One region of the Bradyrhizobium sp. CCGB20 genome, then DNA from elsewhere that is predicted to be linked to it. Evidence: riboswitches for the same ligand, from Rfam matches in the RefSeq annotation. Region 1 holds a riboswitch; each other region holds the start of a gene.
The links. Region 1 has a riboswitch for cobalamin ahead of NLM15_RS14295 (TonB-dependent receptor domain-containing protein). Riboswitches for the same ligand answer to the same signal wherever they lie in the genome.
Positions count from the first base shown of each region.

Region 2: it holds a riboswitch for cobalamin, as region 1 does, so the genes downstream of both, NLM15_RS15240 (energy-coupling factor ABC transporter permease) here and NLM15_RS14295 (TonB-dependent receptor domain-containing protein) in region 1, are expected to answer to the same signal.
Region 3: it holds a riboswitch for cobalamin, as region 1 does, so the genes downstream of both, NLM15_RS15260 (TonB-dependent receptor domain-containing protein) here and NLM15_RS14295 (TonB-dependent receptor domain-containing protein) in region 1, are expected to answer to the same signal.

Region 1 is NZ_JANADN010000001.1:3,095,598-3,106,003, reverse strand. It holds gene NLM15_RS14340 (superoxide dismutase) at 1-188, opposite strand, end outside; gene NLM15_RS14335 (DUF1259 domain-containing protein) at 217-1,113, opposite strand; gene NLM15_RS14330 (hypothetical protein) at 1,222-1,455, opposite strand; gene NLM15_RS14325 (hypothetical protein) at 1,454-1,624, shown strand; gene NLM15_RS14320 (Cj0069 family protein) at 1,892-2,962, shown strand; gene NLM15_RS14315 (hypothetical protein) at 3,117-3,542, opposite strand; gene NLM15_RS14310 (hypothetical protein) at 4,191-4,745, shown strand; gene NLM15_RS14305 (ATP-dependent Clp protease proteolytic subunit) at 4,822-5,508, shown strand; gene NLM15_RS14300 (bifunctional 2-polyprenyl-6-hydroxyphenol methylase/3-demethylubiquinol 3-O-methyltransferase UbiG) at 5,511-6,518, opposite strand; cobalamin riboswitch at 6,814-7,022, shown strand; gene NLM15_RS14295 (TonB-dependent receptor domain-containing protein) at 7,219-9,594, shown strand; gene NLM15_RS14290 (GFA family protein) at 9,738-10,145, shown strand; gene NLM15_RS14285 (MFS transporter) at 10,280-10,406, opposite strand, start outside.
Region 2 is NZ_JANADN010000001.1:3,313,716-3,324,121, reverse strand. It holds gene cobF (precorrin-6A synthase (deacetylating)) at 1-630, opposite strand, end outside; gene NLM15_RS15240 (energy-coupling factor ABC transporter permease) at 672-1,349, opposite strand; cobalamin riboswitch at 1,386-1,606, opposite strand; gene cobA (uroporphyrinogen-III C-methyltransferase) at 1,652-2,383, opposite strand; gene NLM15_RS15230 (cobyrinate a,c-diamide synthase) at 2,380-3,690, opposite strand; gene cobM (precorrin-4 C(11)-methyltransferase) at 3,690-4,472, opposite strand; gene NLM15_RS15220 (cobalamin biosynthesis protein) at 4,469-4,837, opposite strand; gene cbiE (precorrin-6y C5,15-methyltransferase (decarboxylating) subunit CbiE) at 4,834-6,015, opposite strand; gene NLM15_RS15210 (cobalt-precorrin-6A reductase) at 6,014-6,760, shown strand; gene cobJ (precorrin-3B C(17)-methyltransferase) at 6,736-7,470, opposite strand; gene NLM15_RS15200 (precorrin-2 C(20)-methyltransferase) at 7,467-8,198, opposite strand; gene NLM15_RS15195 (precorrin-8X methylmutase) at 8,201-8,830, opposite strand; gene cobG (precorrin-3B synthase) at 8,830-9,993, opposite strand; gene cobN (cobaltochelatase subunit CobN) at 9,990-10,406, opposite strand, start outside.
Region 3 is NZ_JANADN010000001.1:3,324,794-3,335,199, forward strand. It holds gene cobT (nicotinate-nucleotide--dimethylbenzimidazole phosphoribosyltransferase) at 1-511, shown strand, start outside; gene NLM15_RS15255 (histidine phosphatase family protein) at 518-1,090, opposite strand; cobalamin riboswitch at 1,163-1,365, shown strand; gene NLM15_RS15260 (TonB-dependent receptor domain-containing protein) at 1,481-3,838, shown strand; gene NLM15_RS15265 (PepSY domain-containing protein) at 3,851-5,281, shown strand; gene NLM15_RS15270 (aspartate/glutamate racemase family protein) at 5,402-6,142, shown strand; gene hydA (dihydropyrimidinase) at 6,154-7,563, shown strand; gene NLM15_RS15280 (tripartite tricarboxylate transporter substrate binding protein) at 7,590-8,630, opposite strand; gene NLM15_RS15285 (siderophore-interacting protein) at 8,840-9,526, opposite strand; gene NLM15_RS15290 (O-methyltransferase) at 9,614-10,300, opposite strand; gene NLM15_RS15295 (helix-turn-helix domain-containing protein) at 10,406-10,406, opposite strand, start outside.

The sequences.
Region 1 (10,406 bases):
CGCTTCAGGCCGTTGATGACGAAGTTCGGCGCCTTGGCGAAGTCGAGCTCCGCGAGTTGAGCGGTGATCGCATTGACGCGCTTTACCGCGCCGCCGTAGTTGTTCTCGTAGTGGCTGACCAGCACCTTTTCAGAGATGCCGCTGATCGACTTCGGATCGAACGGCATCGGCTTGATTTCGTAAGGCATCGGACGTCTCCCTCCTTCATTCCCTGGTTCAACTCTTTGTGCTGGCGGTCTTGTCCAGGGCCGCCCGCAAGCCTTCGGCGAGCTTGACGGCGTCGTCGTTGGCCCAGAAGTGCATGAAGAACAGGCGCGGCTGCTCATTCAGCATGTGGCTATGCAGCGCGGTCACTTCGATACCGTGCGTCCGGAGCGCGAGAATCACCGGATTCACCTCCTCGCCGGTCAGCACGAAGTCGCCTGTGATGGCCGCCTTTCCTCCGCCCGTCGGCTGGAAGTTGATGCCGATCGCAACGCCCATCGGACCGACGGGGGTCAGCAGCACGTCGTCTTGCGTGATCGGGTCGCGTCGCTTCACGTTGAATTGGTAGACGCCGCCATTGGCTTGTCCCCTCACGCCGATGATCTGGTCGAGTTTTGCAGTGTCGAGATCCACGACAGGCGGCGGGCTCGACGGCGCCGCGGCGGTCAACGGGGTCTTGCTTTCGGCAAGTGCGTCGTGGATTGCCGAGGCCAGCTTGACAGGGTCCCCGTGTCCGGCGACGTGCATGTAGAACGTCGCCGGGCTCGCGCGTAGAAGGTGATTGTGGATGGCGGTGATCTCGAGGCCGCTCGCGATCATTTTCGCCATCACCGGATTGATCTCGGTTTCGAGCAGCACAAGATCGCCCATGACCATGGCACCGCCATGCCCCGGCTTGAACGCGACCCAGCCGCCGAGCGCCAGCGCCGGCTTGATCGTCACTCCGTCGAGAGTCACGGAGAGGTCGCTACGGGGAAAGCCGTACCTGTGCACATCGTCTGAAACGGCGGGCTTGCGGCCCAGTGTCTCATCGACCTTCTGCCAGTCGACGTTCTGCGCTTGAACCGTCGGGACGAGGCCGAGGAGGCAGGCGCCGAGACCGGCGAGCGCGAAGAGCGTGCTTCTCATGATTTCACTCCTGAGTCTTGAGACAATCATTCGAGCCCGCGGCGTACGTCGCGATACCGGGCGACAAGACCATCGCGCAGGCGAAAGCCATCATCTTCATGTCGTGCCTCAGTTTCGTTCCTTGATCTGTCCGCTGCTATCGATCACGAGCCGCACTTCCTTGCCGTTCTTCATCGCCCTGGCGGTCGTGCCTTCGGCCGTCGACTTGATCTCGCCGACTTGCGAGTAACCGGCGGCTTGAATCCTGGTGATCAGCTCGTCTTGAGTCAGCGCGCGTGCCGTCGGCACGCCCCCCGTGACCGCCAGAAGCAGAAGGGTGTGAAGGATTGTCCGTGTTCGCATGATCATTCTCCTGGTGGTATCCCTGCCCCAGGTGAAGTGTTCCGCGAATCGATCGCAGGTCCGTGCCCGCAACGACGCGCGCGCCGCCACGCAGCGGCGCGCCGTGCTTGACCGATACCAAGAGTGGAATGAGATCGAGATGGCGGATGACATGCTGCGTCCCTGGTGAAAGGCAGGACGCGATTCTTCGGCATGTCGCCTCGCGGGGAGATCGCAAGTCCCCGTCGCGCTCAATAGAAACCGGGAGGGCCCGGCTGTCAACCGGTGCCCGCGCGAGGTCACGTCACGAACAGTTCACACTCCGGATGGAACTGCGACAACGACGGCTTGAAATCTGAACGCCATCTCACGTAGATTGTCCGCATGGGGACGAAGCAGACTCCCCGTGAGACTTCGGTCCAAGATCTGCGCAGCACGCCATTTATGGAGCTTGCGCATGGACATCTCCTCTCCTCCGAAAACAATCGCCATCCTCTCGCGCGGGGATGCCGCTGCACGGGCGGACGCAACGGCGCAGAACAGCCGTTTCGTCCGCGTCTTCGAGGCCCTCGCCGCTATCGGCATCGACGCCCGGCCGGTCATCTACGACGAAACCTTCGCCGACGTCGTCCGCGATCAATTGCTCGCGGTCGATGGCGTGCTCGTCTGGGTCGATCCGATCCATCAGGGCAAGACGCGCGCCGAACTCGATCCCCTGCTTCGCGATGTTGCGGCACAGGGACCATGGGTGAGCGCGCATCCCGACGTCATCCTGAAGATGGGCGTCAAGGAGGTGCTGTACCGAACGCGGCATCTCGGCTGGGGCGCAGATACCCATCGCTATGACAGCGCCGCCGCGTTCCGCGCCGAATTTCCGGCGCGCCTTCGGACGAACGGTCCGCGCGTGCTGAAGCAAAATCGCGGCAACGGCGGCCAGGGCGTCTGGAAGGTCGAGGCGCTGCCAAACAGGGAGGCCGTTGTCCGGGTGCTCCATGCGCAACGCGGCAGCATGCCCGAGGACGTGCCGCTCGAAACGTTCATCGCGCGATGCGAGCCGTATTTCGGCTGGGGCGGCTGTCTCATCGACCAGATTTTTCAACCCCGCCTGCCCGACGGAATGATCCGCTGTTACATGAGCGGCGCCAAGGTCGCAGGCTTCGGGCACCAACGGATCAAGGCCCTGATCCCACCGCCGCCCGAAGGCCCGGACTCCGCCGAAGCGCAGCCGGGCCCGCGGATCATGCACGGACCCGATGCGCCGCAATTTCAGACGCTCCGAAGGTCGATGGAGGACGAATGGACGCCGGGCATGACGGAGCTGCTGAGCATCGGCGAACCGTCGCTCCCTGTCATCTGGGACGCGGACTTTCTCTACGGCCCGAAAGACGCGGCCGGTGCCGACACGTACGTCTTGTGCGAGATCAACGCCAGCTCCTGCTTCGCGATCCCTGACGAAGCCCCGGCGGCGATTGCACGGACCGTGAAACATCGCCTTGTGCAAGCGAAGGACACCGCTTTCAGCAGCTAGGAACTCAGGGAACACCCTGCGGCATCCCCGGCTGAGGCAATCTGCCCCGGCCAGGGGACCAGCCGAACCCAGCACGATCATCACGGTCAAAGCCGTCGGCTCGAAGGTCTTTGCCTTCGACGCCGGTGGAGGCGAGCGAGAGGGTGTAGTGAGGCTATCTCTCCTCGGTCGGATGCACCCATTTGTACGGCGTGATGCTTCGCGTCGCGGTCAGCTTGATCATGTGAACAGGCGGTGCGGAACGTCCCTTGCGGCATGACCGGCACTTGAGCGACGCTTCGAGCTTCCAGATTGGCGTATCGCGCGGACGGCGGATCGCATCGAGCGGCAGGCTCGCACGCGACTTGCACCTGTTGCACTCGACCTCGAGCCAGCCCATGCCGCCGTTGAGACATTGCGCGATGGTCGGAGACGGCTGCGAGGGACCGCCGTACCCTTCCATGCGGACCGACCAAGCTTCGGCTTCGGCCCGATCGGCCTCACGGACGGCCTTCTTCGCCTCCTCGCGGGCATGCCTGGCGGAAATCTCCGCGCCCATGATCCGGCCGCCCCAGATGACCTCTCGTGATTTCGTCCCCATGCACGACATGAAAGCGACGCGCGACCGCGTTGGCAAATTATCGATCGCTAGTAGGTCGGATCTGCAATTCGATACTGCGTGTCGTGGGTGTGGACAACCGACGTTGCAGATTCTGTCGGGAAGCGACGCTGCCAAGCGGTTGGAACAGTCGCTCGTCTCCGCAGTTTCTTCAACTGGAGGAAACGCAGATGAAAACATCAACCCTTGCTTTAGCGCTTCTGCTGGCCTGCTCGACCGGTTCTGCCTCGGCGCACAGCGTCAAACGCCATCACCATCACGGCTGGTCCAACTCGATGAACATGATGCATGGCCCCGGCCGAACGGCGGCCCGCTCCGACCCGAACGGGACGGCGGGCGGTCCGACCAGCGTCAGCGGAACCGGCTCGTCAAAGTTCGGCGGACAAATCCCGGGAGCCAGCAGAGCGGCCCGACAGTAGGTCTGCTCCGCCAGGCGACGCCCTAGTCACACCCGCGCGGAGCAATCCGCCGCGGGTTTTTTCATGTCGCCGGCATATCCGCGCGTCGCGACCGGGCTCGCGCCGCCTCGTGCTTAACGATGTCTGAATCACGAGAATTCGCCGATGCGTCTTAGCCAAATCTTACGGGGATCGCCCTTAGGTTGCCGGCGACTTGTCAGGAGTGATCCCAATGTCGTTCGGCAAGCGTCAATCCGGATTTGCTGCCGCTGCACCGGCTTTCAACACCGACATCGCCGTCGCACATGGCCAGGTCGCCACCGAGACGGCCGAGGCGACCGGCCACCCGTTTCGCTGGCTCATCATGCTCGTTGCCTGCGGCGCCATGCTCTACGGACTTGTCGCGAGCTATGGTCCGGACATCCTGCGCGACCATCGCCTGGCCGGAACGTGGCAACCGGCGTATGATTTGCGCGCCACGGAGGGGAAGTGCGAGCGAACGAACTTCGTGGTCACGTTCTGCAGCGCCAAGATCAAATCGGTCGCAAGGCCCGATGATCCGCCCAGCACCCATCGTTTCCTGATGTTTTTTGCGAGCGGCGGCGGAGAGGCTCTCGCTCCGGTGCGCTCGACGATCGACCGCAACGCGGTCTCGATCTTCTACGCGGCGGAAACGAAGCTCCGGAACCGTACGCTGTCGTTCATCTTCTCGGCGGGAATACTGGCCCTGTTCACCATGCTCGGGATGTTCCTGTTCTGGAGAGCGGCCAATTCGTTCAGTCCGTGATGTCCGCCAAGAGCATCCCGGGATTTATTCGCGGCACTCCGCAGGTCACGCCATGTCAGGATTGAGCAGGTAGGCCGTGTCGCGGTTCATCATTCTCGGTGGCGCCTGCTGCGCCTTGCTCTATTGGATCTTTTTCCAGCCGTCCTCCGGCTCCGGAGACGTGGCCTCGCGACAGACCTTGTCCATCAGCGAAGAGCAGGACCGCATCGTGCTCGGCTGGAGCGGGCCCGTGCAGGAGCCGATGAGCGAACGTATCGCCGCTGCCCTCGATCGTTACAAGGACGATCGGCGCCGGCTCGTCCTCATCCTGAACTCGCCGGGCGGCTCGATCCAGCATGGGCGCAAGGTCGTCGCCGCGATCCGTGCGCGTGATCGCGCGATCGATACGCTCGTCCAGAAAGCCGGTGTCTGCGCTTCGATGTGCGTTCCGATTTTTCTCGCCGGCACGACGCGCATGGCCGATCCCGACTCCTACTTCATGTTTCACCAGGCCAGCCTGACCAGCAGCGCAGAGGAAAACATGAAGCGAAAGGAGCTCGGCGATGCCGAGAAAACCCTCCTCTCGCAGACCGTCAAGATCATCGAGACCCAAGCCACCGACGAGTTATTCCGTAACGATATCGGCATTCGCGGCGTCAACGCCGTCTGGCTTGCCAGCATGCGCAGGAAAATCTCGGGCCGCGATATCTGGATGAGCGGTCAGGACCTCGTCGCCGAGGGCTCCGGCATCGTCGACAGTCTCGTTCGCACGCCAGCGCGCTAGCGTCACAGGCCTTTGTCGATCATCACCCAGAGCGCGCTCCCCAGCGTCGATGAGTGCCTGAGCGCGTAGGCCCATGCCGGCCAACGTGTTGGTGAAAGCGCAAGCGCGAGCACAGCTTGCCCGATCCGCTGCGCCCTGCCCCGCGGCAGGCCGCGCACGAACTCGCAGACGCTGCCCGGCTTCTCGGCCCTTCGCAAAAAGCTGTCTACGATGTCCTCCTTGAGGAACTTCAGGAGGTTGAATGGTTCCCGCTCGCAGATGGTCAATTGCAGGCCATGTCGCCGACATACGGCATCAAACGCTTCCTTCGTCCAGCGACCAATGTGGTTCGGCGGCATGTCTATGAGCGACCCATGGCACTCCATGTAGTTCGTTCGGATTTCGTTCGGCACGGCGATGAAGACAGAGCCTTTCGCCTTGAGGAGGTATTTCAATCGAGCGAAGACGTCATCTACCCGGTCCATGTGCTCGAACACCTGAAACATGAAGATGACGTCGAAGGCCTCCTTCATGGGGGCGAAGCCCTCCTCTCGAAAGTCGACCGAAAAGGTCTTGTAGCCTTTCGATCGCAATGCCTGTTGCGCCGTTTCGTTGTAGTCGACCGCGTAAATATCGGACGCGTGAAAGAATCTGTCCTTGATGTGATCGAGAAAATACCCGAACCCCGCCCCCACATCGATCGCAGTTTTTCCGGCGGTGCCGAGGCCGTTCAGCTCTTCGATTGTCCTTGCATACTCCCATTTCATGGCTGGATAGGAAGGGTGCGGCGCGGCCAGGTTATAAAACTCCGCGCCCCCCGCGACGAAGGGATCTGCAAAACCGAATCCGCAATCTGCGCATTTGCGGATATCGCAGGTGTCGCGCCCCCAGAGAACCGACAGGTGGTGTGTTAATTTTCGAAAGCGATCCGGATACTGGCGCGGATTGACGAAGGATCGAGAGGCCTGATCTGCGGTCACTTCGAATAATTTGGCAGTTGATGCATTGCCACATGCCGGACAAGTGCTCATCTCTCCCGACCTCATTCAGACCTTTTGACGAAGAGTGGTCGCGTTCAACTGTCTCGTCATCATTCAAATGAAGGCTGTCGAAGGCGAGTTCGGGGCCGCGGACAAGCGGAGGTAGACCGGTTGCGGCGCACAGGCGCCTTCCTGACAGCCGCGGCTCACCCGCGTAGACCGGAAGTGGCCGGGCGCTGGAGCTGCGACCAGGCGACAGCTCGGGCAAAACAGCAACACAATGCCGCCATCGCAGCACCAGCCAGCCGAAGAGGCCCGGCGGATGTTGACGGGCTCATCGCCGGATGCCAGTTTCGTGATCGGTAGTGTCCGCAAGGGCTACTTAAGGGAATGCGGTGCGTCCACATCGGTGGGCAATTCCGCGGCTGCCCCCGCAACTGTAGGCGGATAGCCGACGACCAAACGAACCACTGGAGCCCCGCTTGGGCCTCTGGGAAGGCGGTCGAAGGCGATGACCCGCGAGCCAGGAAACCTGCTGCCAGCCATGAGTCACGCGCGAACGCATTGGGCGGGGTGCCCCGATGTCTTGAAGTAGCCGGTGCATCTGCCGCCTGGGGCGAAGGCAGATGACTAAGGCAACCGCGGTGACGGTCTGTTTGCGTCGCCGCAGAGCGTTGTTGTGCAAAATCTTCATTTCGATGCCGGCATTGCGCCGGGGTATTGGCGTGTCCGGATCAGCGTCTCGCAGGCCATGCCTGCCGTGCTCGCCTTGCTGCTCTCGACATCGCTGTCCTCCGTCGCGGTGGCGCAGGCCGCGGCCCGCGATAACGCCTCCCGCGAGATCGACCCGGTGACCGTCTCTCCGGCCACACCCAGGCCGGCTCCTGCTGTCAGCCCCGGCAATCAGAGGTCGCGGACCGCGCGCCGGGCCACGGGGCGCAATCGCGCCGCCTCAGCCGTCGCCGTTCCGGCAACCCAGTCTCCGAGCGATCAGGTGCAGACGCCGCTCAACACGGCCGCCGTCACCGAGGTCGGCTCCCGGCTCGGGATCACGGCACGGGAAACGCCGGCGACCGTCGAGGTCATCGACCAGCAGACCATGCGGCTCCTCGGCATCAGGACCACCACTGACGCGGCCAAGGCGGCGGTCGGCGTGACCGGCGGCGATGCGCCCGGCGCACCCGCCATCTTCTCGATGCGCGGCTTTTCCGGCGACCAGATTTCCACCCTCTACAACGGCATTTCGATCGGGCCGTCGACCATGACCGGCCGCCCCATGGACACCGCCAATCTGCAGCAGGTGGAGATCATCAAGGGGCCTGACTCGCTGATCGCCGGCCTTGGCGCGACCGGCGGCGCCGTCAACTACGTGACCAAGGCGCCGCACACCGGGCCTGTCGTCAACGACGCGTTCGCGTCCTACGACTCCTTCAACGGCTATCGCGCCGGATACGGATCGGGCGGCAGCACGCTCGTCAACGGCCTCGACTACCGCTTCGACATCAGCCATTCCAACGACAAGAGCTTCATCGACGACACCTATGCGAAGCTCAGCAACGTCTCGGGACAGCTGAACTACCGCGTCAACGAGAGCTTGAAGATCTGGGGCGCGGCCGAATACAGGCAGGACAAGGACCGCTTCTACTGGGGCACGCCGCTGGTGCCCGCCAACGCGCCGGGCATCGTGCCGACATCGGGCATCGTCTCGGGCCAGTGGACCAACTACTATCTCAACGGCCACACCGGGACGCTCAACCCCGTCACCGTGGACGCGCGCACGCTCACCACCACCTACAACGTGCTCGACAATCACAGCGGCGCCAGCGAGCTCTGGCTGCGCAGCGGCTTCCAGTGGGACATCACCAACAACGTCTCGCTGCGGAGCCAGGTCTACGGCTATGATGCGCACCGGCACTGGTTCAACAACGAGATCAACTCGTTTGACGATTCCGGGCCGAACAACGTCTATCGCGAGCGGCTGGCGCTGGATCACGCGCAGCGGCTCTACGGCAACATCACCGACCTCACCGTCAATTCCAACTTCAGTGGGATGGACAACCGTTTCGTCGCCACCGTCATGGCCAGCAGCTCGCAGTTCAACGTCTCGCAGGACACCCTGTTCTTCTCGGACACGGTCGACCTGATCAATCCGGACCGCGGGCTTTACGGGCCACGCAGCGACGAGAAGATCTACACGCACCTCAACTCCGCCTCGCTCGCGTTCGAGGACCGGCTGAAGCTGACCTCGAGCTTCGCACTGATCGGCGGCATCCGCTTCGAGGACATCGAGCTGTCGCGCACGCGCTTCTCGCCGGACGGCGTGTTGCGCACCGACCGCGGCTATCCGTTCTCGAAGACGTTCAACCCGGTCACCGGCCGGGTCGGCTATACCTGGGAGGTCACCCCGGGCGTCATGCTGTACAGCCAGTACGCGACGGCGGCGGACCCGACGGTCGCCAACATCTTCATCCTCGCACCGCAGGTGCCACTGCTGCTGACGACGTCGCGCACCTACGAGACCGGCGTGAAGCTGCAATCGGCCGACAAGCGCGCGGAGGCCACGTTCTCGGCCTTCGACATCGAGCGCAAGAACGTCTACGTCCCCGAAAGCGGCATCGTCTTCAACGTCGCGGGCAAGATCGCCTCCAAGGGGGTCGAGATCGCCGCGGCGGTCAACCCGGTCGGCGGCCTGAAGCTCTGGGGCAACGTCGCCTTCGTGCAGTCGCGCTTCATCGACTTCAACTATGTCGACGGCAATGGCGACTTCCAATCCTATTCGGGCAAGACGCCGCCCAACGTTCCGAACTTCGTCGCCAATGCGGGGGCGTCCTACCGCTTCGACACGAAACTGCCGGTGGAGATCGGCGGCCTCGTCCGTCACGTCGGCGACCGCTTCAACTTCCAGGACAATCTGGTCACGATGAACGCCTACACGATCTTCGACGCGTTCGCGTTCGTCGATATCCCAAAAGCCTACTTCCCGGGCGTCGACCGGACCCGGATCAGCTTTCGCGTGAAGAACCTGACGAACAAGCTCTACGCGGCATGGGGCGATCCCGGCTATACCGATCAGATCATCCTGGGCGCGCCGCGCAGCTACGAGGTCGCGGCTTCATTCAGGTGGTGATGGACCGAATGCAATCACCACGACTGTGATGGCAGCAGTTGTCACGCGACAGTAGGACGCAATCGCACATCGATTACGCCGTTGAAGCAGCAAGTCTCGAGAGTTATCGATCGCCGAAACCGGCCTTCAATCGGGAGCAACGCATGAGCACCATCACCGGCGGCTGTCACTGTGGCGCAATCCGTTATCAGGTCGAGGGTGAGGCGATCGTGCATGCGCTGTGTCACTGCCGCGACTGCAGACTGCACGCCGGCGCTCCGGTCGTCGGCTGGACGATGTACGCGGATGATGCCGTCAAGGTGACGACGGGCGAGCCCAGGGTCTACACCTCCTCCGAACACGGCCGGCGGCACTTTTGCGGCAATTGCGGAACCGGCCTGTTCTACGTCAATGCCAACATGCTCCCCGGGGTCATCGACGTCCAGAGCGCGACCTACGACGATCCCGATGCCGTACCGGCGACGATGCACATCCAGGTCGCCGAACGTCTTCGCTGGATGGAACATGCGCACGAGCTGCCGGCGTTTGACCGCTATCCTCCGCAGCCGTAGCGGGGAGAGGTGACGCGGCACGGCTTCGCGCCAGCTTTTCGCGTTGCCGTCGTCGCTCGAGCGGCACGCATGCCAAGGCATTCATGACCGAGGCTGCCTCGCCTGGCCACCCGACAAGCCATCTCTTGAGTTCCTCAGCTCCGTCGCCCGCTCCCGCGTGCCCAGAGCAGCGCCAAGGGCCCCAGCGCTATCCCGGCCGCAAGGACGATGAACGCCAGCAGCCAGCCGTTCGCGTGCTGCGGGCCGCCTGCCATGTCGAGC
Region 2 (10,406 bases), 220 kb from region 1:
ATCGGGCATGCCGAGATAGGCGCCCCACCAGATGTAAAGCCCGGCTGGATCGAGCGACTGGAACGCCGTGCCGCCGTCGAGCATCACAACCACGGTATCGACGCCTGCCGGCCAGCCGCCCTCGCGCAGGCGACGCCCTGTCGTGACCAGGAACGGCTCGCCAATGTCGTTGAGCGGCAGCGCATGCGCCGCGCACAGCGCCTGAATCGAGGTGATGCCGGGCACGACCTCGATCTCAGGCAGGGGATTGAGCCGCCGCGCAATGCGCAGCGAGGAATCATAGAGCGAGGGATCGCCCCAGATCAGCAGCGCAACCTTGCCTTCGCTTCCCAGATGATCCGCGATCGTCTGCGACCAGGCCGCCGCAACGGCATCGTGCCAATCATCCACGCCCTTGCGGTAGTCCGCGTCAGTCGCGTCGCGCACGGGAAGATCGAACTCGGCGATGCGGGTCTTGTCGTTTGCCAGCACATCCGCGCAGATCGTGCGCCTGAGATCGGCGAGATCGGATTTCGCGGTCCCCTTGCGCGGGATCAGGACGAGATCGGCCGCGTTGATGGCACCGATCGCGGCGCGCGTAAGCTGCTCGGGATCGCCGCAACCGATGCCTATCAGGGAGAGCGTGAGCATCGCGAGTATCAGGGGCGGCCCTCACGGCCGCCCCTGGTCTCTCAGGCCGCGTTGTGCAGGCGCGGTGTGACGAGGCCGGGCGCGGTGACGCCGCGCAGCGACTTCGCCAAGGCCAGCACGGCAAGATCGGCGAGCGGCTCGATCACGATGACCAGCGCGTAGGACGCCGCGAACGTCGCGATGCTTGCGAGGTTGCTCATGGCAAAGCCGGAGCCATAGAGCGCCCAGAACGCCACCCAGGCGATCACGCCGGCCTGGTAGGTCGTCGAAAGCGCCAGCGCCTGACGATACTTCAAGTCGACATAGGCGGTGTTGCGCGCAATGATCCGCGAGGCGATCGCCTGGATCGCAAACAGCGGCACCAAAAGTGTCGTCACGTTCATGCCATATTGCGGCAAGTCCGGCGGCTCGAAGAACACGCCCTGGAGCAGCAGGCCGAACGCGAGGCCGAAGGCCGCGGGCGCGGCGCCGAACAGCAGGAACAAGGTCGAACCGAGGATGAAGTGCACCTCGGAGACGCCGACCGGGAAGTGCGGCAGGATCTCGAAGAAGACGAAGACGAGGCCCGTGGTGACAAGAGTGCGCGCAGCAAACGAGCCAATGCCCTGCTCGCGCACGGTCTCGACCGCCAGCTTCAAGGCAACGCCGCCTGCGGCGATGCCGGTTGCGTAACTCAACACGAGCTTGGCGCCCGTCACGACCCCGGGTTCGATATGCATGGCTCAGATCCTTCCTGCCGTCACACCCGACGGCCTTGGCCTCAAAACGTGCAGGGCCGGTCTCCTGGCTCGCGGCTCACTGGGATTCTCCGGCCTTCCCGAGCCTTGCGGCCCAGTGGCTGATCGAAGTCCCTCACCGCTTACAGTCGCGGGGGCGGCTGGGGTTTTGGGCGCCGCAACTGGGTCCGCCCACCCCCATTCCCGATTATGCTCCGGCGCTTTGCGCCGCGTCGAGCACCATGCATCCCATGTGTGCCCCTTTCGCAAGCCGGGCGTCAAGGGGCGAACGGCGGCCGGCGCCGTCACGACGGATAATCCCCCGCCAGAGCACCGAACAGGATCACGGCCGCCGTCGAGGCTGCGCCGCCTCGCGCAAGCCGTTCGGCCAGCTCGGTCACGGTGGTGCGGATCAGCCGCTCGTCCGGACGGCCGAGGGATTCGGCGAACAGCGCCGGGGTGTCCGCGGCGAGGCCGTGCTCGATCAATTTTGCGGCAAGCGCCGGAAAAGTGCGCCGGCCCATATAGACGACGGTCGTCGCCTCCGGATCGGCCAGCGCCGCCCAGTTGAGGTTTGGCGGCAGTTCGCCGGTGACGTCGGCCCCGGTCACGAACTGCACCCGGCGCGAGGTATGGCGCCGGGTCAGCGGAATGCCGGCTTGCGCCGCCGCAACGCAGGCCGAGGTGACGCCGGGAATGATCTCGTAGCCGATGCCGGCCTCGCGCAGCGCGTCGAGCTCCTCCTCCAGCCGCCCGAAAATGCCGGCATCGCCGGACTTCAGCCGCACGACGCGCGAGCCGGTTGCGGCATAGTCGACCAGCAGGCGGTTGACATGGTGCTGCTTGGTCGAGGGCCGCCCTGCCCGCTTGCCCACCGCGACCAGATTGGCGCCGGGCCGGGCCAGATCGAGGATCGCGCCGGACGCGAGGTCGTCATACAGCACGACGTCGGCATCCCGCAGCCGCGCGGCGCCCTTGAGCGTGAGAAGCTCGGGGTCGCCGGGGCCGGCCGAAATGAAAGTGACAAAACCGCTCACCGGTCCTCCGCGATCAGATGGAAGAAGGTGCCCGTGGCGTGGCCGCGGCGCGAGCCCGTTTCGGCGATGACCGCACCTGTTGCATCGTGCACGACCGCCAGCGGCGTGTCCGGCTGCGCGACGATCGTCGAATAGTGAAACTCGTGACCGCGCAGCCGCGCGCCGACCTGATGCCCCGGCATCGGGGCGGCGAGCGCAGCGAGACGATATCCCAGATGCACGCGGCGTTTGGCAAAGCTCGTCTCGAGGCCAAGCAGGCCGGTCATCTCGTGGCGAACGCCGTCGGCGTCGGTCAAAGCGGTTCCCAGCACCATATAGCCTCCGCATTCGCCGTGCACCGGCCGTGTGTCAGCGAACGCGCGCAGGCCGCTGCGAAAGTGCGCATTGGCCGCGATTGTCCCGGCATGCAGCTCGGGATAGCCGCCGGGGAGCCAGCACACATCGGCGCTCGCGTCAGGCGCTTCATCGGCAAGCGGCGAGAATGTCGAGATCTCGGCGCCCGCAGCGCGCCAGGCTTCCAGCATATGCGGATAGACGAAGGAGAAGGCTGCATCGCGGGCCAGCGCAATGCGTTGGCCGGGCGGTGTCACATTCAGATCATTCGCGGCAGGCTGCGGCGACCAGCTGGCTGCCGAACGCAGCACCGCATCGAGATCGACATGTTCGGCGACGAAGCGCGCGGCCTCGTCGATCAGCTTGCCGATCTCGGCCTGCTCCTCGGCCTGCACCAGGCCGAGATGCCGCTTCGGCAGGCTGATCTCGGCATGGCGTGGCAGCGCGCCGAACACGGCGATGCCGGCATCGTTGAGCGCGCGCCGCACCAGGTCTTCGTGGCGCGGGCTGGCGACACGGTTGAGCACGACGCCGGCAAGGCGCACACCCGCGCGATAGTCGCGAAGGCCCGCGGCAATTGCGGCGGCCGTCTGCGCCTGTCCGGAGGGGTCGATCACCAGCACCACCGGCCAGCCCAGCATCTCCGCGATATCGGCGGTGGCGCCGGTGCCGGAGACGCCGCGCGCGGCAACGCCGTCGAACAAGCCCATGGAGCCTTCGGCGAGCACGACATCGGCATCGGTGCCGCGGCTGACGAGATGCGCGATCGTCCCGCGATCCATCGCCCAGCTATCGACGTTGACGGAAGCACGTCCCGTCGCGGCGGCATGGAAGGCGGGATCGATGTAGTCGGGCCCGCTCTTGAAGCACTGCACGTTCAACCCGCGAGTGCGCCAGGCGCGCGCGAGCGCCAGCGTCAACGTCGTCTTGCCGACGCCGGAGGCAGGCGCGGAGATGACGAGCCCTGCCGGCATCACGATGCCTCCGGAAAGCGCGGCTCGGCGCCAACAGGCCGATAGCGGCGATCGTAATCGGCGGCATAGAGACGGCTCTCGTCGAAATCGGCCGCGCCGAGCGTCCTGCCGACCAGGATCAGCGCGGTGCGCTCCATCTCGGGACCGACGGCGGCATCGAGCGTTGCCAGCGTGGCGCGGACGATGCGCTGCTCCGGCCAGCTCGCACGCCAGACGATCGCGACGGGGCAATCCGCGCCGTAATGCGGCGTCAGCTCGGCGACGACGTTGTCGAGCAGGTGGATCGACAGATGGATCGCAAGCACCGCGCCGGTCGCGGCGAAGGCGGCGAGCTTTTCGCCTTCAGGCATCGCGCTGGCGCGGCCCGGTGTGCGTGTCAGCACCACGGATTGCGCAAGACCCGGCAGCGTCAGTTCAGTCTCCAGCGCCGCCGCTGCCGCCGAGAACGACGGAACGCCCGGCGTCACCGTATAGGGAATACCGAGCGCGCGCAGGCGGCGGAGCTGCTCGCCCATTGCTGACCAGATCGAGAGATCGCCGGAATGCAAGCGAGCAACATCCTTGCCCTCGGCGTGCGCGGCGGCGATCTCCGCCACGATCCCGTCGAGCGACAGCGACGCGGTATTGACGATCCGCGCACCAGGCGGGCAATGCGCCAGCACGCCCTCAGGGACCAGCGAGCCGGCATAGAGGCAGACCGGGCACACCGCGATCAGGTCGCGGCCACGCAGCGTCAGCAAGTCAGGGGCGCCCGGCCCCGCACCGATGAAGTGCACCGTCATGCGCCGTCTCCTTCCGCGATCGCCGCCGTCGCGGTGCGATCCTGCGAGACCGCCCGCGTCGCAATCAATCGCGCGCGCGGACCAGCCGCAGCGAGCGCCGCGGCTTCAGCGACTGATCCGGTACCGAATTTTTCCGCGACGAGCTTCGACCGCGTCGGTGTCTCGATGCCGGCCAGCATGTCGGCCGGGACAGCCATGACCGGCACGCCGCATTCCCGCGCGAGCTGCTTCAACGCTTCCACCTCGGCCTTTTCGCTGACAGTCGCGACCGCCGCAAGGCCTTCGGAACCACCGGCCGCCAGCAGCGCCTCACGCAGCGAAGCTAGCGTGACATCCTTTCTGAATCCGAGCCCGGCGACCTTCATCGGACCGCACTCCACTGCACCACGGGACGCGCAGCCTCCCAGGACCGGTAGCGGCCGAGCGGCCCGGCATGCGCGATCTCGACCCGCATCAGCTCGCCGCCGTGGCGCTGATGCAGCTCGCCAAGCAGCGCCTCCGTCTCCAGCGTCACTGAATGGGCAACCAGCCGCGCACCCGGCGCAAGCCGCGACCAGATCGCGTCGAACATCGCGCTATCGAGACCGCCGCCGATGAAGAGGGCATCCGGCGGGTCCAGCGCAGCGAGAGCTTCGGGCGCCCTCCCTGTGATGACGGTGATCCGATGCACCAGTCCGAACGACGCTGCATTGCTGCGAATGTTCGCCCCGCGATCCTCGCGCGCCTCGATGGCGATCGCCGTCCCGCCGCACAGCGCCCACTCGATCGAAATCGAACCCGAGCCGGCGCCAATGTCCCACAGCCGCTCGCCCGAACGCGGCGCCAGCGTCGAGAGCGCGAGCGCGCGCACCGGCCGCTTGGTGATCTGGCCGTCATGGACGAAGAGATCGTCTGAAAGTCCCGAGCTGCGGGGAATGCCCTGCGCGCCCTTCGCCTCAATCGCCACTGCGACCAGGTTTCCAGCGAGATCGCCGGCAAAGCGGCCCGCACAATGCTCCTTGAGGCTTTCGCGTGGGCCGCCGAGCGCGGCGAGAGTCCAGAATGCCGAAGCCCCCCATCCGCGCGCGCTCAGCCATTTCGCGAGATCACCGGCGGCTTTCCCGTCGCGCACGAGACAAATGATGCGCGCGCCATTCGCCAGATGCGGCACGAGCCGCTCGAACGGCGCGGCGTGAAGCCCGAGACAGACAACGGCTTCGAGACGCCAGCCCAGCCGCGCGGCGGCGAGCGAGAAGGTCGACGGGGCTGAATGGGCAACCCACTCGCCCGTGTCGAGCTTCTCGGCAAGACTTGCACCCGCGCCGTACCAGAAAGGATCGCCGGAGGCGAGCACCGCCGTCGGCCGGCCGCGACAGCTCAGCACGACATCTGCGTCGAACGGCACCGGCCATGGGCGGCCGCGACCGCTCACGCCGGCAAGCGCAAGATGCCGTTCACCGCCAAAGACGGTTTCGGCGTTAGCAAGTGCCTTTCGGCTTGCTTCCGACAGCCCGGCAAGGCCATCTTCGCCGATACCGATGATGGTCAGCCAGGGATCAGCCATGCCGCGCGCCCTTATTCTGGGCGGAACCGCCGATGCGAGCGTGCTCGCCGCGGAGATCGCGCGCGTGCGCATCGACGCCGTCTATTCCTATGGCGGCCGCACCCGCACGCCCTCCGATCAGCCGCTGCCGACGCGCATCGGCGGTTTTGGCGGCGTGAGCGGGCTGGCCGATTACATCCGCGGCGAAGGCATCACGCATGTGATCGACGCGACGCATCCCTTCGCGGCCGAGATGAGCCGCCACGCGGTCGAGGCCTGTGCAGAAACCAAGACGCCGCTGATCGCACTGGAACGTGCGCCCTGGACCAAAGTGCCCGGAGACAACTGGATCGAGGTCGCGGATGTCAGCGCCGCAGCCGCCGCGCTCCCCGAGGCGCCGGCAAAAGTGTTCCTCGCCATCGGCCGCCAGCACATCGCGCCATTCGCGACCAAGCCACAGCACGCCTACACGCTGCGTTTCGTCGATCCGCCCGAAGCCGCGCTGCCCTTCCCGGCTGACGTGATCGTATCGCGCGGGCCGTTCACGCTCGACGGCGAGCTCGAGATGGTGCGCGCGCGCGGCATCGCGTGGATCGTCGCCCGCAACTCCGGCGGCGACGGCGCGCGCGCCAAGATCGACGCGGCCCGCGTGCTCCGCCTGCCCGTGATCATGATCGCGCGGCCAAGACTGCCCGAACGGATGCGGGTCGAAAGCGTGGCCGAGATCATGCAGTGGCTCGGTCATCGCACCTGCCTCGGCGCATAGATCCAGCGGCCGACGCGGCGCGTCTGCGAATTGCCGACGATCACCAGCGTGCGCATGTCGGCCATCTCGGGCGTCGCTTCGTTCAGCGTGACCGTCTCGATCTTCTCGTCGGCGGTGCTGATCGCGCGCGCGAAAATCACGAGGCGATCACCGCAGCCGGCCTCTTTCAACACGGCAAGTGTGCGGCCAAAGCCCTCCGGCCGGCTCGCCGAACGCGGATTGTACATCGCAATCGAGAAATCGGCTTCCGCGGCAAGCCGCAGCCGCTTCTCGATCACCGCCCACGGCTTGAGATTGTCGGAGAGATTGATCGCGCAGAAATCATGCCCGAGCGGCGCGCCAGCGCGCGCGGCCGCTGCCAGCATCGCGGTGATGCCGGGCAGCACGCGGATCGGCAGCTCCTGATATTGCGGCGCCTGCTCCAGCGCCTCGAACACGGCGGACGCCATCGCGAAGACGCCGGGATCGCCGGAGGAAACGACGACGACCTGCCCGCCTTCGGCCGCGAGCCGCAGGGCCTCGCTCGCGCGCTGCAGCTCCTCGCGATTGTCGGATGGGTGCAGGGCGAGCCCCGCTCGCGGCGGCACACGCGCGACATAGGGCGCGTAGCCCAGAATGTCGGTCGCAGAGGCAAGCGCGGCAGAGACCTCGGGCGTCACCAGCGCATCGCTGCCCGGCCCGAGGCCTGCGATGGTCAGCGAGCCCGTCATTCGCCCGCGTCCAGATGCCGGCCCTTGCCGTGCACGAGCACGATCGCGAAGTAAGGACAATCGGCGGCATCGATCTCGGCGAGCCGCACCACGCGCTCGCCCGGCATGGTGCCGCGCTCGACCAGCCAGGCGTCGTCGAGCCGGCCGGCGGCAGCGAGCGCGCGGCGCACCTTTGCGAGATTGCGGCCGGTCTTCATGATGACGAGCGCATCGGAATCGCGCATGCGCCGTTCGAGCTCGTCTTCAGCGAGCGTGCCCATCAGCACTGTCGTCACGTCGTCGCCGAGCGCGATCGGCCGGCCGACGCCGTTCCAGCAGCCGACCATGCCGGGAATGCCCGCGATCACCTCGATCTCGACGCGCCCCTGCAGGCGCGTGTGCAGATGCATGAAGGAGCCGTAGAAATAGGGATCGCCCTCGCAGAGCACGACGACGTCGACCGCGCGCGAAAGCCGCGCCAGCCGCTCCGCCCATTCGTCGTAGAAGCCGGCCAGCAGCTGGACGTATTCCGCGCTGTCGAAGGCGAGCTCCGTCGTGACCGGATATTCCATCGGGTATTCGGTGACGTCGGCACCCAGCATGCCCTCGACGATACGCCGCGCCTGGCCGGGCCGCCCCTTCTTGCGGAAATAGGCGACGTGCTTCGCGCCGCGCACGGTGCGATCCGCGCGCACGCTCATCAGGTCGGGATCGCCGGGGCCGAGACCGCAGCAGATGATGCGTCCCATGGCTACTCGCTCCGGCTCGCCAGCGCGTTCACGGCGGCGACCGTGATCGCGGAGCCGCCGAGACGGCCCTCGACTGTCAGCGCCGGCACAGGCGGATCGGCCATCAGTGCCGCCTTGGATTCCGCCGCGCCGACGAAGCCGACGGGGCAGCCGATGATCGCCGCAGGCCGCGGACAGTTCTGGTCTTCCAGCATGTTGAGCAGGTGAAACAGTGCAGTCGGCGCGTTGCCGATCGCGACGATCGCGCCATCGAGATGCGGCCGCCACAGCTCCACCGCCGCGGCAGAGCGCGTGTTGCGCATGGATTTCGCCAGCGCCGGAACGGTCTCGTCGCCGAGCGTGCAGATCACAGCATTGGCCGCCGGCAATCTCGCGCGTGTAATTCCTTCGGAGACCATGCGCGCGTCGCACAGGATCGGCGCGCCCTTCTGCAAGGCCGCGCGCGCGGCGGTCGCCATTCCGGGCGTGAAGCGGATATGCGCCTCCAGGCCGACCATACCGGCGGCATGGATCATCCGCACGACCACCGGCTCCTCGTCCGGCGAAAAGCGCGCAAGATCCGATTCGGTCCGGATGGTCGCGAAGGATTGGCGGTAGATCGCCGCGCCATCGGTCTCGTAGGTGTGCGGCATCAGTGCCCCCCGACCAGGATGGAGGGATCGCTGACGATGTCGGCGCCGTTCAATCCGCGCAAAACCGGTTCGTCGCGGGTCGAGCCGTCACGGACGAGATCGAATCCGGCACTGGTTGCAACCAGCGTCACCGCGGATGCGCCGGACCGCGCGCAGCCCTTGGTGCAGCCGGAGACGTGAAGCCGCGTGTCCAGCGCGATACGCGGTGCAAGGGCGGCTGCCAGCGCGCGCGTGTCGGCATGCGCCTCGCGGCAACGCGGCGCACCGCTGCAGGCGATGACGCGCAGTGCCGGATCGTGGGGCTCGGTGATGAGGCCCGCCCCGCTCGGCATCTCGCGCTTGCCTTCGCTCAGCACCATCCGCCATGGCGTGATGCGCAGCGCATGGCCGCAGCCGGAGAATTGATGGAGCGTGGTGTGCAGCATCTGCCCAAACGCGACGCCGACCATGGCGCCTTGCGGATAATGCCCGGGCCGTGACGCCGCCATCACGGGCGCGGGCTCGGTGTCGCCGTTCAATGTCCCAGGCAATGCCGCGCCGGCCGCGACATGGGCCGCCATGCGCCCTCGCCCATCCTTCGCGCCGCCTGATGTGATGAACCAGTGCGCGAGCGCCAGCGCCGTGCTCACCGCCTGTCCGCGTGCGACAGAGCGGCCGAGCCTCGCGCCATCGGCCCGCACCAGGAGCCGGCCGCCGCGATCGCGCTCGATGCGCACATCGGCGGAATCGCCGGCGAGCACGCGCGAGGTTCCGTCATCGATGGCGAATCCGAACTTTGTGGGAAGATCGAGCGCGCTGTCGGCAAGCGCCTCTTCCAGCTCCGCGGCGAGCGCCTGCGTCTCGTCGCCAACATTCCAGAATGGCGTCACCAGGATGTTGCGGCGGGCCTCGACGTCCGTGTCGGGGTCGAGCAATTGCAGCCGTGCAAGGCCCTCGAGCAGCGGCCGATGGCCCTGTTCGCTCACCCCCCTGATCTGGAGGTTGGCGCGGCTCGTCACATCGATCAGACCATTGCCATAGCGTTCGGCGAGCTCGGCAAGCCCGGCGACCTGCGCGGCTTCGAGCCGCCCACCGAAGGGGCGTACGCGGACCACGAGCCCGTCGCCCGATTGCATCGGGCGCAGCGCGCCGGGACACCAGCCCTTGACCGCGGAAGCGCTCATGACGCCTCCCTCAGCGCAGCCGCGATCGAATTGCGGCGCGTTTGCCAGAGTGAGGCCTCATGCAGGCGCGTGAAGCAGGTCTCCATGGCAGCGAGCGCCGCCGGATTTTCGCGGGCCATGAAGGCGCGGACGTCGTCGTTGCCGAGCGTCGCGTCATAGTAGAGATCGAACAGATGCGGCGGCACGGCACCCGCCAGATGCGCGAAGGCGGCCATGTGTTCCAGCGTCGCGGTGATCTCGGCGGCGCCTCGAAAACCGTGGCGCATCATGCCGGCGATCCAGGCCGGGTTGGCCGCACGCGCGCGGACGACGCGAGAGACCTCCTCCGTCAGCGTGCGCGCATGCGGCTGCTCGGGGCGCGTCGTATCGAGATGATAGAGCGATGGTCCTGCCGCGCCGAGATGTGCCGCAGC
Region 3 (10,406 bases), 230 kb from region 1:
GGCGGCGGCGATTGCGGCGAGCCTGCTCGGCATGAGTGCCGAGGAGGTCGCGGGCAGCGGTACCGGCGTCGACGCGGCCGGCCGCGCGCACAAGGCGCGCGTGATCGACGCTGCGATCGCGCATCATGGCATCGCAAGTGCTCCGCCCGAAAAGATCCTGTGCGCCGTCGGCGGCCTCGAGATTGCGGCGATCTGCGGTGCCATCATTGCGGCCGCGCAGCGCCGCATCCCCGTGCTGATCGACGGCTTCATCGTATCGGTGGCAGCGCTTGCGGCCGTGCGGCTGAACCCGTCGTGCCAGCCGTTCCTGCTGCCGTCGCATCAATCGGCGGAGCAGGGGCACCGGCTGGTGCTGCGTGCCCTGAATGTGCAGCCGCTGATCAGCCTCGATCTCAGGCTCGGCGAAGGATCGGGGGCGGCCATCGCGCTGCCGCTGGTGCGGCTCGCGTGCAGCCTGCACAACGGCATGGCGACCTTCGCGCAGGCCAATGTGCCGGATCGCCCTGGCTGATCCGGCTCAAGCCGCGCGCTGATTGACGAAGACGACGCGCCAGCCGGTCGCGAGCCGATCGATCCGGGTCAGCGACAGCGGGTCGATCACGAAGCGCAGGGCCGCTTGGGGTGTCAGATCCAGTGCGATGCAGAGTGCGGCGCGGATCGTGCCGGAGTGCACGACGAGCGCTGCTGATCCGGCTCCGACCCGCGACAGACCCAGCCGGACGCGCGCGACCTGATCCTCGAAGCTTTCGCCGCCCGGCGGCCGTCCATGCGCCGGCGCACTCCAGAACTGCGCATAGGCCTCGCCACCGGTGGCGGCGAGCTCGTCATGGCGCCGGCCGGTCCAGTCGCCAAAATCCTGCTCGCTGAATTCGGTCAGTCGCACAGGTTCGAGCCCCAGCGCGCGCGCCGTCTCAACCGTGCGTCGTGCCGGGCTCGCAAAGCACGCAGCATCCCGCGGCAGTCTCTGCCGCAGCATCTCCAGTTGCGCGCGGTCGCCGAGATCGGCCGGCGCGTCGGCTGCGTGGATGGTCCCCGCGATGCCGTCGACGGGCGCATGACGTATCAGCCAGAGGAAGGTCTCGCCTTCCATGCTCGTCTCCAAGGAAGTTGGTCGCTGTGGCAATAACGCCGCAGCTTGTACATTGACTCTGTCTGGATCGTAATCCTAGATGCTCGCGACGGTTTCCCCGCGAGGGGATGAAAAGGGAATGCGGTGCGGGGAAATTGTCCCCAATGCCGCGGCTGCCCCCGCAACTGTAAGCGGCGAATCTTGCATCACGAGCCACTGGGTATCTCGGTCCCGGGAAGGCGACGCAAGGTATTGACCCGCGAGCCAGGAGACCTGCCGTCAGCCGTGGTCACACGCGAAGATGTCGGTCGGGGAGTACAGACATTCGGCTTCATCGGACGGCTGAAAGCCCAAAGATGGGACCTTGGTTCGCTGTGACGTGCCACTGACGTCATACCGAGGTTCCAAACCGTGTCTTCCATCCGTCTTGTACGACCGCGCCATTTCCTGCTCGCCTCCGCCGCGCTCACCTCGTTTGTATCCGCTGATATGCCCGCCGCCCTGGCGCAGCAGGCCCGTGAACCGCTGCCACCGGTCGAGGTGTCGCCCGCCCAACCCCGCAAGCAAGCGAAGCCAGCGAGTCGCGAAGCCCAGAGCGCACGCCGCGCGCCAACGCGCAGGTCCACTGCCGCGGCGGCCGCGTCCAAGCCTGTCGTGCCTGCCGCGACGGCGCAGACGCCGCTCAATACCAATGTGGTTGCCGAAAGCGCCTCGCGGCTCGGCCTGACCGTGCACGAAATCCCCGCAACCGTTGAAGTGATCTCGTCGGAGACCATGCGCGAGCAGGGCTATCGCACCGTGTCCGAGACGGCACAGGGCGCCGTCGGCGTCACGTCCGGCGACAATCCGGCCGAGCCCGCGGCGTTCTCGATGCGCGGCTTCACCAACAGCCAGATCAACACGCTCTACAATGGCATCAAGATCGGTCCGCAGAATATGACATCGCGGATCACGGACACGGCCAATCTCGAAGCCGTGGAATTCGTGAAAGGTCCGGCCTCAGTGATGTCGGGCGAAGGTGCTGCCGGCGGCGCGATCAATTTCGTCACCAAGACGCCGCATACGGGACCGGTCCGCAACGAAGCCGATTTTTCCTGGGACTCGCTGAATTCTTTTCGCGCGCACTACGGCTCCGGCGGCAGCACCAATGTGCAGGGCCTCGACTACCGCTTCGATATCAGCCGTTCCTCGCTCAACGGCTTTGCCGACGACACCAACACCAAGACGTTCGACGTGTCGGGCCAGCTCAACTACCGCATCTCCGACAGCCTCAAGATCTGGGGCGCGATCGAGTATCGCGAGGACCGCTCGAAGGCCTATTGGGGCGCGCCGCTGGTGCCGATCGCCTTCAGTGGCTCGCATGCGACGACGGGGATTGTCTCCGGAAATTATATCTCGAACTACAACAAAACAAATCTCGGCGCGGTCACCATCGACGACCGCACCTTCAACACCAATTACAACGTCCTCGACAATCGCAACGTCGCTCAGGAAGTGTGGCTGCGCGGCGGATTCGAGCTGAAGCTCGCGCCTGACCTGACGTTGAAGAGCCAGGCCTATGGCTACGGTGCGGAGCGCACGTGGTTCAACAACGAAGTTGAGGCGTTTAATTCCGGTACGAACCTGGTCGATCGCGAGCGCTTCTATGTGGCGCACAGTCAGCGACTGGTCGGCAATATCACCGACCTGACCTGGGACACGAATATTGCCGGCTTCGATAATCGGCTGGTCACGACGCTGTCGTCAAGCTACCTCGACTTTGTCAGGCCGGGCGCCGCGAACTTTCCCGGCGACTCCGTCTCGCTGGTCGATCCCGCCCGCGGCTATTACGGCCTGCTCACGACGCAACAGCAGATCGCCCGCATCGACAACGAGGCACTCTCGTTCGAGGACCGGCTGAAGCTCACGCGCACCTTCGCACTGATCGGCGGCCTGCGCGTCGAGCATATCGGGCTTGACCGCAATTCGACCGACTCCGCCGGCCTTGTGAAAGCAGGCTTCCCGTTTGCAACGGACTGGGCACCGGTGACGGGGCGCATCGGTTATACCTGGGAGGCCGTGCCCGGCATGACCTTCTTCAGCCAGTACGCCACCGGTGCCGACATCTCCGCCAACAACATTTTTCTGCTGGGACCGACCCAGCCGCTCGATCTGACGACGGCGCGGACCTACGAGACCGGCGTCAAGCATCTGTTCTGGGACAACAGGGCGGAGTGGTCGTTCTCGGCCTACGACATCGTGCGCAAGAACGTCTATGCGGCAGCCGGCGGCCAGACGCTCAACATTGCGGGACGGCAGGAGTCGAAGGGTGTGGAGCTTGCAGCCGCGGTGCGCCCGATCGAGCCGCTGCGTCTCTGGGGCAACATCGCCTATGTCGATGCGCGCTATGCCGACTACAATTTTGCCGGGGGATCGTTCTCCGGTAACACGCCGCCGAACGTGCCGCGCATCGTGGCCAATGCCGGCGCGTCGTACCGGTTCTTCACGCCCTGGCCGGTGGAGCTCGGCATCACCGGTCGCCATATCGGCGACCGCTACAACACGGATGCCAACGTCGTGACGATGAAGGCGTATACCGTCGCCGACGTCTATGCCTTCGTCGACATCCCCAGAACGGTGTTCAATGCGGTCGATCAGGCTCGCCTGGCCTTCCGCGTGCGCAACATCACCGACAAGCGCTACGCCATCTGGGGCGATCCGTTCTATCCCGACCAGATCCTTTTGGGCGCGCCGCGCACCTACGAGATCTCGGCCGCGTTCAAATGGTAGGATGCTGACCGCATGATGGGCGCGATCGTCCTGCTGCATCGCTGGCTCGGGATCGCGTTCTGCCTGCTGTTCGCGATGTGGTTCGCGACGGGGATCGTGATGCACTTTGTTCCGTTTCCGTCATTGACGGAAGTGGAGCGGTTTTCCGGACTTGCGCCAGTGGATCCCGGGGACGTGAAGATTACAGTCGCCAATGCCGTGTCCGCGAGCGGGGTCGACGATGCCACGCGCGTTCGCCTGTTCCAGCGAAGCGACGGACCGGTCTTTGTCGTGTCGGGACGGGCGCGTGTCCGCGCGATCCATGCTTCCGACGGACGGGACGCATCGGTGATGTCCGAGGACGTGGTACTCGGTATCGCGCGGGGCCATGCCCGCCAACGCGGGCTCGACGCCACACGGGTCGAGATCGCTGCGCTCTCGGACTACGACCAATGGAGCGTGCCGAATGGCTTTGACCGCCACCGCCCCCTGTTTCGCGTCTCGCTCGGCGATGCCGCCGGAACGGAGCTCTATGTCTCGTCGCTCACCGGCGAGATCGTCCTGGATAGCACGCGACGCGAGCGCGGCTGGAACCTCGCCGGCAGCGTCTTGCACTGGATCTATCCGACGATCCTGCGCAGCAATTGGGCGCTGTGGGACCGCGTCGTCTGGACGCTGTCGCTTCTGGCCTTGATCGCAGCCTTGCTGGGCGCGGTGCTCGGGATCGTCCGGATCAGGATGCGAGGACGCGGCCTCCCAACGCCTTATCGCGGCTGGCATGCCCTGCATCACCTCACTGGTCTCGCAGTAACAGCCTTCGTGCTGACCTGGATTTTCAGCGGCTGGTTTTCCATGGACCATGGGCGCTTGTTCTCGCGCGGACAGTTGACGGCCTCCGAAGCGAGCGTGACCTATGCGTCGCCGGATTGGGCCGCGGCGTGGCTCGATCGCCGGCCGATATCGTCATCGGCCCGGGAGATCGAATGGTTCGCCTTCAACGGCAATGCCTACCGCCGCGATCGGTTCGCGCTCGGTTCCCAGACCTTGATTGGAGCAGGGGACGCGTCCCACGATGGACAAACGCGATTTTTGAGCACCGACGAAGTTCAGGGATTGACGGCACGCCTTGCCACGGGCTGCGGCTTACCGTCCATTCTCGCCGACAATGACGACTATCCCGCGCAGTCCGTCGTTCCCGGTGCCCCCGTCTACCGCGCCCGCTGCGGCGACGTCTGGTTCGACGTCGACAGTGCCGACGGCAGCGTGCTGCAAAGGCTGGATGCTTCGCGGCGGGCCTATCGCTGGGTCTACAGCGCGCTTCACACGCTGGATTTTCCCGTTCTCATGGCGCATCCGCGATTGCGTGATGCCCTTGTCGTCGGGCTCTGCCTGCTCGGGCTGGTGTTCTCCGTCACCGGCATCGTCATCGGCTGGCGGCGCCTGCGATCGACCTTCGCGGCCTGAGCTGCGTCTAGGACAAATCATATGCGGCATGCAAATTGCGGGTTGCGCGGGCGATGGCAGGCGACGATGATCATCTGACGGGCGCAGCGGTGCGCTCTGCCAACGGGGCGATCGTGATCGATGTCAACTCAGCGCAAGCGGCTCGGCATGATCACGCCGTCGTCCAACTCGGTGCTGGAGCCCGTCACAAATTCCATGCTGCATGGCGTGGCCGGCGTCACCGCGCATTTCTCGCGCTTCCGCGTCACCGAGATTTCGCTCGATGCCGCGGCGCTGAGCCAGTTCGATGCCTCGGTGATGCTGCCGGCAGCGGACCTGCTGGCGGACGCCAGGGTCGACGCCATCGCCTGGAACGGAACGTCGGCGAGTTGGCTCGGCGTCGGCCGTGACAAGAGCCTTTGCGAAGCGATCACGGCGCGGACCGGTGTCCCGGCCACGACTTCCACGCTCGCCTGCATCGATGCCGTCCGCACGATCGGCGCCAGACGTGTCGGCTTGGTTTCGCCCTATACGGACGACGTGCAACGGCGTATCGGCGATGTCTGGGCCGAGGAGGGGATCGTCCCGCATGCCGAGCGGCATCTCGGCCTGCGCGACAATTTTTCGTTTGGCGAGGTCACGCCTGCAGCGATCGAGGATATGATCCGCGCCGTCGCGGCGGAGGGGGCGGATGCCGTGGTCGTCCTCTGCACCAATCTCGACGGCGCCGCACTCGCATCCTCGCTCGAGCAGGAATTGAACGTCGCCGTACTGGATTCGGTTGCGGTCACGCTGTGGCGGACGTTGGAGCTTGCCGGTGGCGACATCGGGGCCCTTGCCGGGTGGGGCCGGATCTTCCAGACATCAGCGATCATCAAGTGACGGAGAGGCATGTGACGCAACTCGATCTCGCCATCCGCGGCGGCACCATAGTGACGGCCAGCGACGAGTTTCGCGCCGATATCGGCATTCGCGGCGGCCGCATCGTCAGCATCGCCGACAGAATCGAGGGCGCGGCGGGCGAGATCGACGCGACGGGTCTGCTGGCGCTGCCGGGCGGGATCGACAGCCATGTCCATATCTCCCAGGCTCAGGGTCCCGACGTGGTCATGGCCGACGATTTTGCCTCGGCAACGCGCGCGGCGGCGGCCGGCGGCAACACCATGGTGCTGCCCTTCGCGCTCCAGGAGAAGGGGACTTCGCTCCGGACCTGCGTCGAGAATTACCGCAAGCTCGCGGAAGGCGAATGCTACATCGACACGGCGTTTCACCTCATCATCTCGGATCCGACCGCCGTCGTGCTCGGGCAGGAGCTGCCGGCCCTCGTCAAGGACGGCTACACCTCGTTCAAGGTGTTCATGACCTATGACGATCTCGTGCTCAGCGACAAGCAGTTGCTCGAGGTGTTCGAGGTCGCGCGCCGCGAGGAGGCGCTGGTGATGGTCCATTGCGAGGGCTACGACGCCATTCGCTTCCTCACCACCAGGCTGGAGCGCGACGGCCACATCGCGCCTTATTATCATGGCACCTCGCGGCCCCAGGCCGTCGAGCGCGAGGCGACGCACCGCGCCATCAGCCATGCGGAGGTGATCGGCGTTCCCATCATGATCGTGCATGTCTCGGGGCGCGAGGCGATGGAGCAGGTGCGCTGGGCCCAGCAGCGCGGATTGCCGGTGCATGCGGAAACCTGTCCGCAATACATCACGTTGACGGCCGACGACATGAAGGGCCTGAACATGGACATGATAGGCGCGAAGTATGTCTGCTCGCCGCCGCCGCGCGATGCCGAGAGCCAGCAGGCGATCTGGGAGGGCATCACGTCAGGCGTGTTCCAGACCTTCTCGTCCGACCACTGCCCGTTCCGCTATGACGATCCCAAGGGCAAGCTGACGCCGAATGCACGCACCTCGTTCCGCTGGGTGCCGAACGGCATTCCCGGCGTCGAGACGCGGCTTCCGATCCTGTTCTCGGAGGGCGTCTCGAAAGGACGCATCAGCTTGCAGAAATTCGTCGAGCTGACGGCGACCAACCATGCGCGGATCTATGGCCTCTATCCGCGCAAAGGCTCGATCGGCGTCGGCTTCGATGCCGACATCGTGCTGTGGGACCCGAAGCTGAAGAAGACGATCCGACAGGCCGATCTGCACCACGGCGCGGACTACACGCCGTGGGAGGGGTTTGACGTCACCGGCTGGCCCGTCACCACCATCGCGCGGGGCCGCGTGGTGTACGAGCAGGGCAAGATCGTCGGCGACAAGGGGGCGGGCGAAGTGCTCAGCCGCGGCAAGTCGAGCCTGGTGTGAGCGTCACATGGACCCGATGTGACGGATCACATCGGCTCGATGCCGATCTTCTTGATGATGCCGGCCCACTTCGTGGTTTCTGACGTCATGAAGTTCGTCAGGCCTTGCGGGTCCATTACCAGCGGCTCGGCGCCCTGTTCGACGAAGAGGGCACGCACCTTGGGGTCGTTCACGGCTTCGACCATCGCCTTATAGAGCTTGTCGACAACGGCCTTATCGGTATTCGCCGGCGCAAGCAGCGCAAGCCAGGCCGCGCTCTCGTAATTCTTCAGGCCGGCCTCGGACGCGGTCGGCACATCCGGCAGCGCCGTCATGCGCTTGTCGCTGGCGACCGCGAGCGGGCGCGCATCGCCGCTCTTGATCAGGCCGAGGACGTTCGGCAACAGCTGGAAGCCGAGCGGGACCTGGCTCGCGATGAAGTCCGGCGTGTATGCGGCGATGTTGCGGTAGGGAACGTGCGTGAGCTCGGTGCCCGTGAGCTGCTCGAAATAGGCCGCCGACAAATGCTGCGACGAGCCGACGCCGACGGTACCGTAGTTCAGCTCCCGCGGATGCGCCTTGGCGTACTCGATCAGCTCGGCCAGCGATTTCGGCGGCAGCTTCGAATTGATCACGACGACATTCGGCATCGTCGCGAACAGGCCGATCGGGGCGAGATCCTTCACCGGATCGTAGGGCAGCTCCTTGTAGAGCGACTTGTTCGCAGCCAGCGGGCCGGAAGTGCTCATCAGCAAGGTGTAGCCGTCCGGGGCCGCATGCGCCGCGGCCGCGGTGCCGATATTGCCGCCGGCGCCGGGTCGGTTGTCGACCACGAAAGCCTGTCCGAGCGACGTGGACATGCGATTGAGCAGGATGCGTGTGATGACGTCGCTGGCGCTGCCGCCGGCAAAGGGCACGAGCACCTGGACTGGCCGGGCGGGATAGTCTTGCGCATGTGCGGGACGCAGCCCGGTGGCGGCGAGAGCCGCGCCTGCGCCAAGCGCGAGCAGCGACCTCCGGTCAGGACGAAATCCCTCGCTCTGCTGCTGAGCGATGTCTGTGATCTTGCTGCGACCGAACCGTGTCATCTCGGACTGGATCTCCCGACTGTGTCTTGTTTTGCGAACCGAGGGATCGTCCGGGACAAGAGACGTCGGGGATGAGCGCCAGGTCGCGATTTTCTGCGCCTGGACCGTAGTTAGCAGGCCGATGCGACCGTCATGCCGCCTCGTCTCAAAACTTACCAACCCGTCTCATTTTGCGGGAGGCGCGACATCTTGTCCGAGCGCGATGAGCCTTAATCGAGCCCGGTCTTGCCTGGTGACCAATAGGCTTTGGCCTTGATCCGCGCTGATGCAACGCCCGCGGCCTTCAGCGCGCGGCTGACACGCTGGATCGAGGACGCCTTGCCGGTCAGCACGAACCGCGCTCCGTTTGCAGCGAGGCGCAGCAATTCCGCTTCAACGGTCGTGAGATGGTCCTCGCCGGCGCTGCGTGCGATCAGTCGCGCTTCTCCAAGGTTGGTCGCGTCCAGTACCCGCCGCGACTCCACAATATCTGTGGCTTCGAACATGTGGAGCGCACCGCCGGCCTGCAAATTGTCGCGCAGAGCTGCGGCAAGTCCAAAAGACGTCTCGTCGCCGAACAGGACGACAGGCGCCTCAAAGCCAGCGAGATCGAGCGAGCGACGTGGGCCGAAGAACCGGCAGGAATCATCTGCACGCAAACCGTTCGCCCAACGACTGCCCGGGCCATCGCCATGGGCGAAGGCGAGCAGTTGCGTCTTGCCGCGGCTCGCATTCCACGACATCGGCGTATAGGTGCGTGCGCTAAGTCCCGCGCCCATCGCGACCTGGATCTTTTGCCCCGCCGTCCAGGCGACGTTCTTGAGGGCCTCGCCCTCTAACTCGATGAGTCGAAAGCGCGGCGAAAGTCTCTCGATGGCGGTGACGCGCGCCGGACGCATCAGCCAGCGCAGCAACATTTTTGCGACCCGTCCTTGCGGGGCCTGCGATGGTTCGGAGAGGGGCGGTGACTGGCCGGGCTCGTTCAAGACTTGGCGCTCCGATGATCAGGTCTTGATCGTGAGTTCGTTGCCGCGGTCGGGGTCGAACGGTAGCGACAGCGAGAGGTAGCCGTTTTGGGGATCTCTGATGTAGTCGATATAGCCGGAGGCCTCCTCGAACGCGTTCTCGCCGACGATGATTGCTCCGGGCTTCAGATGCGGCTCAAGCAATTTGAGAATGGGCAGATAGAGCGTGAAGGCGCCGTCGAGCATCACCATGTCGATCTCGCCAAGGCCGGACGCCAGCGTTTCGCGGGCATCGCCGAGCCGGAATTCAACGAAGTCGGCGAGCCCGGCGGCGGCGGCATTGGCGCTGGCGCGCTCGATCTTGCCGGGCTCGAGATCGGTCCCGATCAGGCGGCCGCCGCCCGTGTCGCGCAGCGCGGCCGCCATATAGATCGCCGAAATTCCCATCGAGGAGCCGAATTCGACGATACGCTTCGCCTTGCAGGCGCGGGCGCACATATAAAGAAAGCGTCCGAACCGCGGCGAGACGCTCAGGAAATTGTTGGCATAGTTCTGGTAGACGGCGTTGAGATCGCGGCTCTCGGCCGCAATGGCCTGGCTGATCAACTCCTCACGGCTGCCGGCTTCATCGACCAGCGCCTGCATCAGCGGCGCATCGGCGATCTCCGCCTCCTGGTGAAGGCGATCGAGGACGTCGGCGACCAGGCCCGTGCTGAGTGAATCCATCATGATCGGCTCCCTTGCAATGCGCCACCCGCGCTTCGGAGCCTGGATACGAGATCGTGCGTTTGGCCGCATTCCGCGAACGGGACAATCGATTGCGATTTCCGGT